One region of the Nostoc sp. 'Peltigera membranacea cyanobiont' 232 genome, then DNA from elsewhere that is predicted to be linked to it. Evidence: predicted binding sites of a transcription regulator. Region 1 holds the regulator's gene; each other region holds the start of a gene.

What was found. Region 1 encodes HrcA, which represses chaperone genes, less so after heat shock. Its sites were predicted from a motif close to TTAGCACTCNNGANTCNNGAGTGCTAA; they were not measured.
Region 2: a site for HrcA is predicted at 2,583-2,609, ahead of groES (co-chaperone GroES). Genes of this name have one in related genera too.
Region 3: a site for HrcA is predicted at 2,808-2,834, ahead of groL (chaperonin GroEL). Genes of this name have one in related genera too.

Annotation. Positions count from the first base shown of each region.
Region 1 is NZ_NOLK01000019.1:20,197-24,321, forward strand. It holds gene CDG79_RS08930 (phosphoglucomutase/phosphomannomutase family protein) at 1-1,224, shown strand, start outside; gene CDG79_RS08935 (LapA family protein) at 1,345-1,623, shown strand; gene hrcA (heat-inducible transcriptional repressor HrcA) at 1,697-2,848, opposite strand; gene CDG79_RS08945 (rhodanese-like domain-containing protein) at 3,281-3,613, opposite strand; gene CDG79_RS08950 (DUF3352 domain-containing protein) at 3,771-4,125, shown strand, end outside.
Region 2 is NZ_NOLK01000001.1:139,139-143,263, reverse strand. It holds gene CDG79_RS00635 (ATP-binding protein) at 1-183, shown strand, start outside; gene CDG79_RS00630 (NIL domain-containing protein) at 438-746, shown strand; gene CDG79_RS00625 (response regulator transcription factor) at 824-1,501, opposite strand; gene CDG79_RS00620 ((2Fe-2S) ferredoxin domain-containing protein) at 1,804-2,304, opposite strand; gene groES (co-chaperone GroES) at 2,628-2,939, shown strand; gene groL (chaperonin GroEL) at 3,035-4,125, shown strand, end outside.
Region 3 is NZ_NOLK01000002.1:130,186-134,310, reverse strand. It holds gene corA (magnesium/cobalt transporter CorA) at 1-731, opposite strand, end outside; gene groL (chaperonin GroEL) at 1,093-2,775, opposite strand; gene CDG79_RS01565 (MraY family glycosyltransferase) at 2,932-4,014, shown strand.

The DNA.
Region 1 (4,125 bases):
CAAGTCCTGGTAGACTTGGGTTGGACTGTGAAAATTACCGCTCGGGATTGCCCCACACCAGTAATTGCCTACAACGCCCGTCACCTAAATTCCGCAGGGGCGTTGATGTTTACTGCTAGCCATAATCCAGCACACTACTGTGGAATTAAATATATACCCGATTATGCTGGGCCTGCCACTCCAGAGATTACTGATACTATTGTGGCAAATCTAGAAAGTGCATCGGATGAGTTCCCTGGGAGCAAATCATCAGGTTCCATTTCAATTTTCGATCCCAAACCTGATTACCTGCAATTTATCTATACTCTACTTGATATAGAAAGAATCAAAAGCGCTAATTTAAAGGTAAAGTATGATGCGCTATATTCTACCTCTCGCGGCTATTTAGATGAAGTTTTACAACATAGTGGCGTTCAGCTAGAAAGTTTTCACGATTGGAGGGATGTTTTATTTGGGGGTGGAATGCCAGAACCCAAAGGAGAACAATTAGTTGAGTTAGTGAAAGCAGTAGTTCGCGATCGCGCTGATTTGGGTTTAGCCACAGATGGAGATAGCGATCGCTTTGGTATCGTCGATGAACAAGGAACTGTCCTTACTCCTAATACTGTGCTGCTAGTTTTAGCACGTCATTTAATCAAAAATAAAGGCAAAACTGGCGCGATCGTTCGTACTGTCGCTACAACTCACCTGCTGGATAATTTCGCTGCTAAAAATGGGCTGCAAATTTACGAAACACCAGTTGGTTTTAAATACATCGGCGAAAAAATGCGCGAAACTGCTGTATTAATTGGTGGGGAAGAATCAGGTGGTTTGAGTATTATCGGGCATATTCCCGAAAAAGACGGGGTTTTAGCCGATATGTTAGTAGCAGAAGCGATCGCTTATGAAGGCAAACCACTAAGTCAAATGGTAGCAGAAGCGATCGCAGAAGCCGATGGCCCACTTTACAACAACCGCCTAGACTTGCACCTCACAGGGGCGCACAAAACCGCCGTCATTGACTCCTTTACTAAAAATCCTCCTACAGAGGTAGCAGGAATTCAAGTCAAGGAAGTGGGACGTAAAGATGGTATTAAGCTGTATTTGGAAGAAGGTAGCTGGGTTTTACTGCGTCCTTCCGGTACAGAACCACTGGTGCGCGTCTATCTCGAAACCAACACTCCCGAAAAACTCACCAAAATTGCCCAAGAGTTAGAGAGTCTCATTGCTCAATTAGAAGCATAAAAAAAAGGAGTTAGGAGTTAAGAGTTGTAAATTAACAATTCTTAACTTTTAACTCCTATTAACAGTTATGAGTTCTAAATTAATAACTCCTAACTTCTCACTTCCCACTTCAATAAAAATATGAAAACTCTCGCTCCTTTTTTTACATCTCTAGTTGTAGCGGTTTGGGTAATTGCGATCGCAATTATTTCAGTCCAAAATGCCACACCCGTATCGTTAAAATTCTTAACCTTCCAATCGATTCAAATACCAATGGGTTTAGTTCTGGCTTTTAGTGCCGTTGTCGGGTTAATTAGCATGGCACTGCTGCAACCTCTCTGGGGGCTTGCTGGTATTGGCCAGGGTAATTCTCGATTAGAAGAGGATGCCGAATTTTTTGTTGATGATGAAGATTTTTGAGGTTTGAAAAGTCCCCCTTAAAAAGGGGGATTTAGGGGGATCGAGATATGTGCAACTTCACATTAAATTGGTATTAAGGATTGAAATAACTGAAGGCTTCTGAGAGGTAATCAGCAGCAGATGCCACAACTGCGATCGCACTTTCATAATCTAGGCGTGTTGGCCCCAAAACTCCCACACTTCCTACTGCTATTGAACCTCGGCGATAGGTGGAAGAAATCAAAGTACAGGTGCGGATGGGTTCTAAGGGATTTTCTGCGCCAATACGAACCGTTACCCTTGATTTCCCCGCATCCTCTGGTTCTGGTTCCTCAAATATTAATCGCCATAGTTGGTCTTGTTCTTCTTCCAGCAGGTGGATAATTGTTTGTACCTGCTGTAACTGGGAAAATTCCGGCTGGCGCAAAACTTCTGATACACCCCGAACCATAATTTGGGTTGCAGTCGGCGCAAGAGTGCGACGAGTCAATTCCGCAACTGAATTTTTCAAGAATTCCCCGTAGCGTTGGAATTCTTGATCTAGTTCACTCCAATTGAGGTTGGCTAATTCCAACAGACTTCGCCCCCGTAAATGGGTATTCAAAAAGTTAGAAACAATCTGTAACTCGCGATCGATTACCTCTGAATCCCGTTGTGTTTCTTCTGATATTGGCGACAAATCCATCAATTTGGAATGCGTCTCATAACCATCGGTAACAACAATTAACATAATCCGCCCAGCTTCAACTTGCACTAATTGCAGATGTCGCAATAGCGCTGTTGTAGTTTGCGGCATCGTAATCAAGCTAATGCAACCACTCAAGGTTGCTAAAATTTGTGCGGCTCCTTGCAGTAGGGTTTCTAAACTCCGATCTTCCCACTGGAGGCGCTTTTGCAATGCCACCTCTACTTCTCGTCCTAAAGTTTCTGTACCACTTCCCTGCGGGACGCTGCGCGAACGTGGAAGCAAGCTATGGGTAGCGTCTCTCAGAGAAGGTGTAATTAACTGGTCAACATAAATGCGATACCCTGAATCTGAAGGCACTCGTCCGGCAGAAGCATGTGGTTGGTAGAGTAATCCAGACTTTTCTAAAACTCCCATTACATTGCGAATTGTGGCTGAACTTACACCCAGATCGTACTCTTCGACCAAAGCCTTTGAACCAACAGGTTCTGCTGTAGCAATGTAGTGACGTACTGTTGCCCAAAGTATATTCTGTTGTCGATTTGTTAACTGGACTTCCATAGGATATGTTTTGCTAGAGGCAAATTTTAATCAAAGTCTGGAAAAATTTCTGGATTTGACCGAAAAAAAAGAATATTAATAATTTATTAAGATAACAAATTATAGAATTATATTGTGATAATTAATTTTAAGGTTCCCGTACAACACTTTTTAAAATTGCACTCTAAATAGAATTTAGGCTTTTGCAGCCAAAGCTGAAAATTTGGATTTATAACATCCTTCATCAGCTTATTTTTGCATTATTCTACACTGATAAAAGTATTATGGGATACGTATTTTTGCGGCGATCGCAGCGAAGATTTGGGTCGAAAAGTTCCGTAAGTATATAGCAAGTTGAGAAACTTGCTAACTTGATATAGTGATGTTTTTACAATCACAAAAGCCAGATGGAATTAATTTCCATTCCATCTGAGTAATGCACCTAAACACAAGCTAATACTGGGGAATTGAATGGTCTACTAAGATGGAGTAAGCGTCAATACCGCCAGAAATATTTTGCACATTTGTAAAACCTTGAGCAATTAGCCATTGGCACATCTGGGCAGAGCGAATACCGTGGTGGCATAATACAAGGGTTTCAGCTTGGGGATTGAAGAGGGTAGGTACTTCATCTCCCCATTCGGCAAATTTACTTAAAGGTAGGTTGACAAAGCCCTCAATGCTAGCGATCGCCAATTCTTCTGGTTCTCGCACATCCACTAGCTGTATACTTCCATCACCAGAGGAAAGACGTTTTGCCAGTTCTTCTACACTAATCTGGTTCATGGGTTGACTAAAAGAATTCCCTATAAACAGTCCTAATCTAATTTTATGGTGACAGAAAATCTCTGTCTTTGCATGAGTATCCATTCTCAAGAAGGCTGATAAATTCTGCTAGGCTTTCTGCTTAAATGGCTGTAAACCGTCTTTTTAAAGGTTTAATGTGAATAGTCAACGTTCATTTATCGGTTTTATCGTCGCAGGTGCGATCGCACTGCTAATAATTGCGATCGCTGGCTTTTACTGGTTTTTCGCCAAAAGTCCGGCTAACCTGATTGCTTCTACCTCTCAGCCGGGTGCAGCCATATTCGTTTCCAAACTTTCCCCTGCAATGGTTTCATTGCTGACTAATCCCGATCGGTTACAGGCGTTGGATCGTGAAGAGGAACTATCTAAACTCAAAACCAGTTTATTCGCCAAGAGTGGCATAGATTATAAACAAGACGTGCAACCCTGGTTAGGGAACGAAATTACATTAGCGATCGCCACCTTAGATATCGATCGGGACTCAGAAAACG
Region 2 (4,125 bases), on a different contig from region 1:
TTCGATCCTTTTTTTACAACCAAACCTATCAACAAAGGAACGGGATTAGGTTTAGCAATTAGCCATCAAATTATTGAGAAACATGATGGCAATATCCAGCTAAAGTCTGAACTTGGTTATGGAACGGAATTTGCAATTGAAATTCCAATAGCGTTACCCGTTAATCATAAAAGCAACACTTAACTCATCGGTTTTCTTGAATTGCCGTGGAGAAAGCGAACTTATTAGTCATTGGTACTAATGACTTCCACCAAAAATTATAAGTTAATAAATCTATAATTCTTATACGCGATCGCAATCCATAATTTATATCATCGAATCTAATGATGAACTATGAATCATTTGCTACAGCTTGCGTGCATGGGATAAGTGACGTTAGTGTTAAAAGAATTGTGCAAAGCAAAACTCTCATCCCAGAAGTCGAGTAGAAAGCTAGAATGGCAATTCCAAATAAAGAAGTCAAATCTAATACAGATATTTTAGATAATAGACGCACCCAAACTTGCATCCAAGTTCGCATTCCTAAAGACTTACATGAAGAACCAGTCATTTCACGACTGACTTCTCACTATGGTGTCACAGTAATTATTGCTGCGGCTCAAATAAGCGTAAATGTGCCAGAATGCAGCTGTTTCGACCTGGAACTGCGGGGAACTATTTCCCAGATTGAAAGTGCCCTAACTTACTTGGATGAACTAGATTTAGAAGTTTTGCACCAATCCAGCCCTGAAGAAGATGGGTGGTAAATCTTAGTTAGGAGTTAGGAGTTAGAAGTTAAAAAATTCATAGTTCATAACTCCTAACTTTTAACTCTTAACTTTGTTTAAGCCATTTGATTTTCAATCGCCCACCGCGCTAGTTCAGTGCGGTTGTGGAGATTAGTTTTGCCCAACATATTGGACACATGGCTTTCAACCGTGCGCTGACTAACATTTAGTTCTTCAGCAATTTCTCGGTTAGCTAAACCCCTAGCGACAAACTGGACTACTTTCAGTTCGGTTGGGGTTAATTGCACATCGAAGGGAACCTGGATACGGGAACCGTTTTCGCCTCCTTTAGCTTGGTGCTCTTTCCAACGGATAGTTTGTTTCAGTGAGGATTCAACTTGTGCTACGAGTTCTTCTGGTTCAAAGGGTTTGACCATATAAACATCAGCACCTTTATTCAGACCCTTAACTCGGTCTGCACTTTGTCCCTTAGCTGAAAGGAAAAGAACCGGAATCCAACTGGTGCGTTCGTTTTGCCGGACTTGTTCCACAAAAGTATATCCGTCCATTTCCGGCATCATCACGTCGCAGATAATCATGTCTGGAACATCTTGCTCTAAAATTTCCAGAGCTTCACGTCCATTTTCGGCGGTGATGACTTCGTATCCCCGGAATTCTAAGTAATCCTTCACCAGCAAGATGAGGTTAGGGTCATCATCAATCAATAGAAGTCGTTTGTGATCTTTCATGCTGGGCTCTTTCATAGCAGTGGCACTTGTCGCGCTTCGGTCCATCAAAGTCTTGAATATTTATCCTCTATGGTGGGTTATTTCGAGATATTGTCCTTTTTCCTACTTAACTTGCCTTTGCTGTCTCGAAACCTCAAAAATGCCGAGCACTTTCAAGAGACTAGTAGCTCGATAGCAAAAGTCCAGCAAGGATACGTATAGCAGTAGTATCTATAATGCGCTATTATATATCGCATTGAAAGTGGCGGGCGAAAAAACACTGATTAAATAATAATCCTTCTAACTCACAAGTAAGTATTGGCTTAAAGATGACCCTACCTCAAAACCAACCCGCACTTTCTTAAAGCTTACTGCTCTACCATATCCTTCGGTTGCCAAGCCTCGATGAGGTGTTCACAAGAAACTAGGGAAGTTTCTGGCAAAGGATGGTTTAAAAATGCATATTCTTCTACCACCTTATTGCCTATTAAGTGTTCTTGAACGATCCGCTCAATAACTTCCAATTTTGCTTGGCGATACCAGACACCATCAGGGTAAACCACTATTATGAGTCCAGAACAACAAACACGCAAGCAGTTGGCTTTAGTTCCATAGACGCATAAGGGATAATTCTGTTGCGGCTCATCAAGTTTTAACTCTTTAAGTCGCTCTTTTAAGTATTCCCTGGATTCCAGACTAGCTCGTTTTGAGCGGCAATTAGCAATTGTCTGGTCAGCGCAAATAAAAATGTGTCGCTGAATCTTTGCAAGTCCTAAACTTTCTACACAATTACTCAGGGGCTTATCTTCTAGAGATTTAGTGGATTTGGGGATTTGGTGGCTGGGCTGGATCACTGTATTGTTACTCATCAAGCGGCTCCCTGATTACAGTTCTATAACAATTTGCAAGGTTTGCAAATAAAGTTGACTGAGAAGGGAATGAGGTCTTGGGCATTGATAATTGGGAAAACTCTTCACTACTCCCAACTCCCGACTCCCTTTGACCATATAAAAATATACGTAACTTACAGGACAGAACCCGCAGAGTAAAAATAATTAGGCATTTATACTTAAGTACACCAACGCTCTCCTAGTTCGGGAACCCGTACTAAAGGAATTCTTGCCATTGGATGCCAATTTTCGGTAGATTAGCACTCAGGGGTTGAGAGTGCTAATCTCTGGAGAAAATAATTATGGCAGCCTTATCTTTAAGCGTTTCTACAGTTAAACCTTTGAGCGATCGCGTTTTCGTAAAAGTGAACGCCTCAGAGGAAAAGACCGCAGGTGGTCTGTATTTGCCCGATACTGCCAAGGAAAAGCCCCAGGTAGGGGAAGTAGTTGCCCTTGGCCCTGGCAAGCGTAACGACGACGGTAGCCGTCAGGAATTGGAAATTAAAGTCGGCGATAAAGTGCTGTACTCCAAGTACGCTGGCACTGATATCAAGCTCGGCACCGAAGAATATGTACTGCTTTCTGAAAAAGATATTTTAGCAGTAGTTATCTAATTGTCATTAGTCACTGGTCATTAGTCATTAGCCAATGACAAAAGACAAAAGACAAAAAACAAAAGACAAAAGACAAATGACAAAGGACAAATAATATGGCAAAGCGCATTATCTACAACGAAAACGCCCGTCGCGCCTTAGAACGAGGCATTGACATTTTAGCTGAGGCTGTAGCTGTTACCCTTGGCCCCAAAGGTCGTAACGTAGTTCTAGAAAAGAAATTTGGCGCACCGCAAATTGTTAATGACGGTGTAACGATCGCTAAAGAAATCGAATTAGAAGACCATATTGAAAACACTGGCGTAGCTTTGATTCGTCAAGCTGCTTCTAAGACCAACGATGCTGCTGGCGATGGCACCACCACTGCTACCGTTTTAGCACATGCGATCGTTAAAGAAGGCTTGCGGAACGTTGCAGCAGGTGCTAACGCGATTTCACTGAAGCGCGGGATTGATAAAGCTACTGCCTTCCTGGTAGAGAAAATCAAAGAACACGCCCGTCCGGTAGAAGATTCCAAAGCCATTGCCCAAGTTGGTGCGATCTCGGCTGGTAATGACGAAGAAGTTGGTCAGATGATTGCCCAAGCAATGGACAAGGTGGGCAAGGAAGGCGTAATTTCCCTAGAAGAAGGGAAATCTATGTTTACCGAGTTGGAAATCACCGAAGGGATGCGCTTTGACAAAGGCTACATCTCTCCCTATTTCGCCACCGATGCTGAACGGATGGAAGCGGTTTTTGATGAACCTTTCCTACTGCTGACCGATAAGAAAATCGCTTTGGTACAAGACTTGGTACCAGTGTTAGAGCAAGTAGCTCGTGCTGGTCGTCCTTTGGTAATTATCGCCGAAGATATTGAAAAAGAAGCTTTAGCAACCTTGGTAGTAAACCGTTTACGCGGTGTACTCAACGTGGCTGCTGTTAAAGCTCCTGGCTTTGGCGATCGCCGCAAAGCACTACTAGAAGACATCGCTGTTTTAACTGGTGGTCAACTAATCACCGAAGATGCTGGTTTGAAGCTAGATAACACCAAGCTGGATAGCCTGGGTAAGGCTCGCCGCGTCACCATTACCAAAGACAGCACCACAATTGTTGCCGAAGGTAACGAAGCTGCGGTTAAGGCTCGTGTCGAACAGATTCGTCGTCAAATCGACGAAACCGAATCTTCTTACGACAAAGAGAAACTACA
Region 3 (4,125 bases), on a different contig from region 1:
TCTCGCTGGGGCCAGATAGCCCGACGCAATTGCAGTAATTCTCGCCTAATTTGGTAAATATTTTGTAGTGTTTGTGGGGTTGGTTTGACTATTACCTCCTCTTCCAGTTCTTCGATTCGCTCCCCATAAAGCTCTAGTACCGGGAAAAAGCCATCAATGATTGCATCTAACACGGCATAAGCTAAATAATCGGCTCCTTGTTTGCGAATGATCCCTTTGCTTTTTTCAATTCGCGATCGCACTCCTTCAAAACAATCATGTTCTGGTTCTTCTTGGACTGTCAGCAAATAATTTTTCCCTAATATCAAACTCACTTGCTCGCTGTAAAAACCACATGTTCTTTCTTTTGCTACTACCATGCGGGCAATGAATAGCAATTGGTCTTCATAATCCTCTGTTTTAGGACGCTCCGGTACATTGACTATATCTTCTAAAACTAGAGGATGTAACTCAAAAACTTTACCCAGTCGTTGTAATATGTCTTGACTGCCTAAACCTTGTACATCTACCCAAGAAATGGATTCGCTATCAAGATATGAGACACACTCTTCCGGGGTTGCTATTTGTTCGCGGATGAAATTGGTTTGGTTATAGTCAATCAAAAAAATTATCGGTGGTGGAGCATCTTCATCAATAAAAATTGTTCCAGGCATAGTCCCTGGTTGGTGATGAAACTCATCTTCATATAGCCTAGTTACTATTTTGGGAAGACGACGCAGTTTTCGTACCATGCAATATTACCTACATTGGGAATTGGGAATTGGGCATTGTTAAAAATAACTAACCAGCAATCCGATAATTATTTTGATTTATTTCAGCTTTTGCTATCAATATTACAAAAATTAATACATAAACTGTAATTTTTAGATTAAGGAATTATTTAGGTTGGGTAATTTAGGAATCAGCATTTTTTTAGTGGCCAGTTGTATTCACGACAAACTACTGATAGCTATGATGATTATTTTTATTTATGCCCAGCTACTTCCCAGCAATAGAGATAACATATCGGCTCTGAATCAGCAATGCTATAAAAAAACAGTTTGCCTTGGCAAGACAAACTGCTGAAAAAATATTTATCTGGATGAGCAGAAGTTAGAACATGCCCATGCCGCCCATGCCGCCCATACCGCCCATGCCACCCATGCCACCCATACCGCCCATACCGCCCATATCAGGGGCAGGAGCAGCAGATTTCTTCTCTGGCTTTTCAACAACGATCGCTTCGGTGGTTAAGACCAAACCAGCAATGGAACCAGCATTTTGCAAAGCTGAACGCACAACTTTGGCAGGGTCGATAATACCCGCAGCGATCAAGTCTTCAAATTCCCCGGTAGCAGCGTTGTAGCCAATGTTGAACTCACTGTCTCGGACTTTAGAGACGATCACAGAACCTTCAGCACCTGCGTTATCTGCTATTTGACGCAAGGGAGCTTCTAGCGCTCGTTCGACTATATCAGCCCCAATTTTTTCTTCTTCGCTTTCTAAGCTGTTTTTAATCGCTTGTACTGTCTTAGCTAAGTGAATTAGGGTAGTTCCACCACCAGGAACAATACCTTCTTCCACGGCGGCTTTAGTAGCGTTCAGCGCGTCTTCAATTCGCAGTTTACGGTCTTTGAGTTCGGTTTCGGTTGCCGCACCCACTTTAATCACTGCCACACCGCCAGCGAGCTTGGCGATGCGTTCTTGCAGTTTTTCTTGATCGTATTCAGAATCGGTTTCTTCCAACTGTCTGCGAATTTGACCAATCCGCTTTTGTACTTCTGGCTTGGTGACACTGCCAGCTACAATGGTGGTGCTTTCTTTGTCAATGGTGATTTTGCGGGCAGTTCCCAGTGCTTCTAGAGAAGCAGTATCCAAACTTAAGCCGATTTCTTCAGAAATCAACTGTCCATCGGTGAGAATAGCAATATCTTCTAACAAAGCTTTGCGGCGATCGCCAAATCCAGGTGCTTTAATAGCAGCAACGGCTAGTACACCCCGCGCTTTGTTCACGACCAAAGTTGCCAAAGCATCACCTTCGACATCTTCAGCGATAATCAGCAAGGGCTGACCGGAACGGGCGACTTTTTCCAAAATTGGCACTAAATCTTGGATGCTGCTGATTTTTTTATCTGTCAGCAAGATCCGGGCGTTTTCAAATTCCACAATTTGGCGCTCGTTGTTGGTGACGAAGTAGGGAGAAATGTAACCCCTGTCAATCTGCATCCCCTCAACTACTTCTAGTTCAGTGGTTAAGGATTTAGATTCTTCAACGGTAATGACACCATCTTTGGTGACTTTTTCCATTGCTTGGGCTAACATTTGACCAACTTCTTCATCGTTACCAGCAGAGACAGTGGCAACTTGAGCGATCGCACTTCCTTCTACTGGCTTGGCTACCCTGGCAATTTCTTTTACCAGTGCCTCAATGGTTTTGTCGATCCCGCGTTTCAAGCTAACTGGATTAGTACCCGCCGCGACGTTCTTCAAACCTTCCCGAATCAAGGCTTGTGCCAAAACTGTAGCAGTGGTAGTGCCATCCCCAGCAACATCTTTAGTTTTTGAGGCTACTTCCTGGATGAGTCTTGCACCAGTATTTTCCAAAGGATCTTCTAATTCAATTTCCTTGGCAACAGTGATACCATCGTTGACAATTTGAGGTGCGCCAAATTTTTTCTCTAAAAGGACATTGCGACCTTTGGGCCCCAAGGTGATTTTTACGGCATCGGCAAGGGCGTTAACACCCCTTTCTAGAGCTCGCCGCGATTCCTCGTCAAATGCAATAATTTTCGCCATGTTTTATTTCTCTAGCGCTTCCATTAGACAATTTAGCACTCACAGAGCAAGAGTGCTAATCTCTCAATCGGCTCAAGTTACAAATAGAAATAAAAAATTGATTAATATACAGGTGATGCTCATATTAGATACTGGCAGTAATGCTTGAATTGGGAGATGAATCTAGACAACTCCCTTAAGTCCCTTGGTATTGCCGACCCTAGCGGCACCGGCTGGTTGGCGGTAGTATTTACGTTTCTCTTAGCTTGGGTTGTAACCTGGCGTTTAATTCCGACAATCCGCAAATTCGCCTTGCGGGTAGGCTGGGCTGACCAACCCAACGCCCGACGACTCAACCGAGAACCTTTACCCAATGCAGGGGGGCTGGCTATCTACGCGGGTGTAATTGCCGCGCTGGTATTAGCTAGCCTTTTACGACCGATCGAACTCCAAAACGTATTGGTTCAGGTGCTCACTATTCTATTGGGGGGTTCGATATTAGTCCTTGTGGGCTTTATCGACGATCAGTTCGGCTTACCGCCCTCTGTTCGATTGTGGGCGCAAATTGTCACGGCACTGTTACTGGTAGCTAATGGCATCAGCGTCAAAGTCCTGTTTGGCACTCCCATCGACTCGCTTCTATCCATGTTGCTAACAGTACTATGGGTAGTAGGGATTACCAATGCCATCAACTTGATGGATGGTATGGATGGCTTGGCAGGAGGAATTAGCTTTATTACCGCCATGAGTTTGTTGGGGGTTGCAGCCCAATTTAACAATCGTGCAGCGGCAATCTTAGTACTCGCAGCTTTGGGAGGTGCTGCACTAGGATTTTTGCGCCATAACTTCCACCCATCACGAATTATTATGGGTGATGCCGGAGCATACTTTTTCGGCTATGTACTGGCAGCAACTAGTATTTTAGGCAAACTGCAACAAAACACCGTTTATGCGCTAATTCCTACGGTTTTATTTCTGTTGTTACCGGTGCTAGACACCACTCAAGTATTTGTGCGGCGGCTGCTAGCAGGAAATAACCCTCTCAGTACTCCTGGCAAAGACCATCTGCACCACCGTTTACTTGCTTGGGGACTCTCCCAGCGCCATGCTGCGTTTACGCTTTGGTCAATTACCTTAGTTTTTAACTTGCTGGCGATGAGAATACAAGGTATGAGTTTGGCTGTGATGGTGGCTACCGCTAGTAGTATTATCCTACTTTTGGGCTTTACTGTCTGGCAAAGGATACGCCAACAGCCTTAGTTGCTTGTAGGGTGGGCATTACAATGCTAGCCCTACTATGCTTTATTCTCTGTATGAAAGCAAAATCCAAAATTGTTTGATTCAGTCAACCAAAAATTCAAGCTGTTCGAT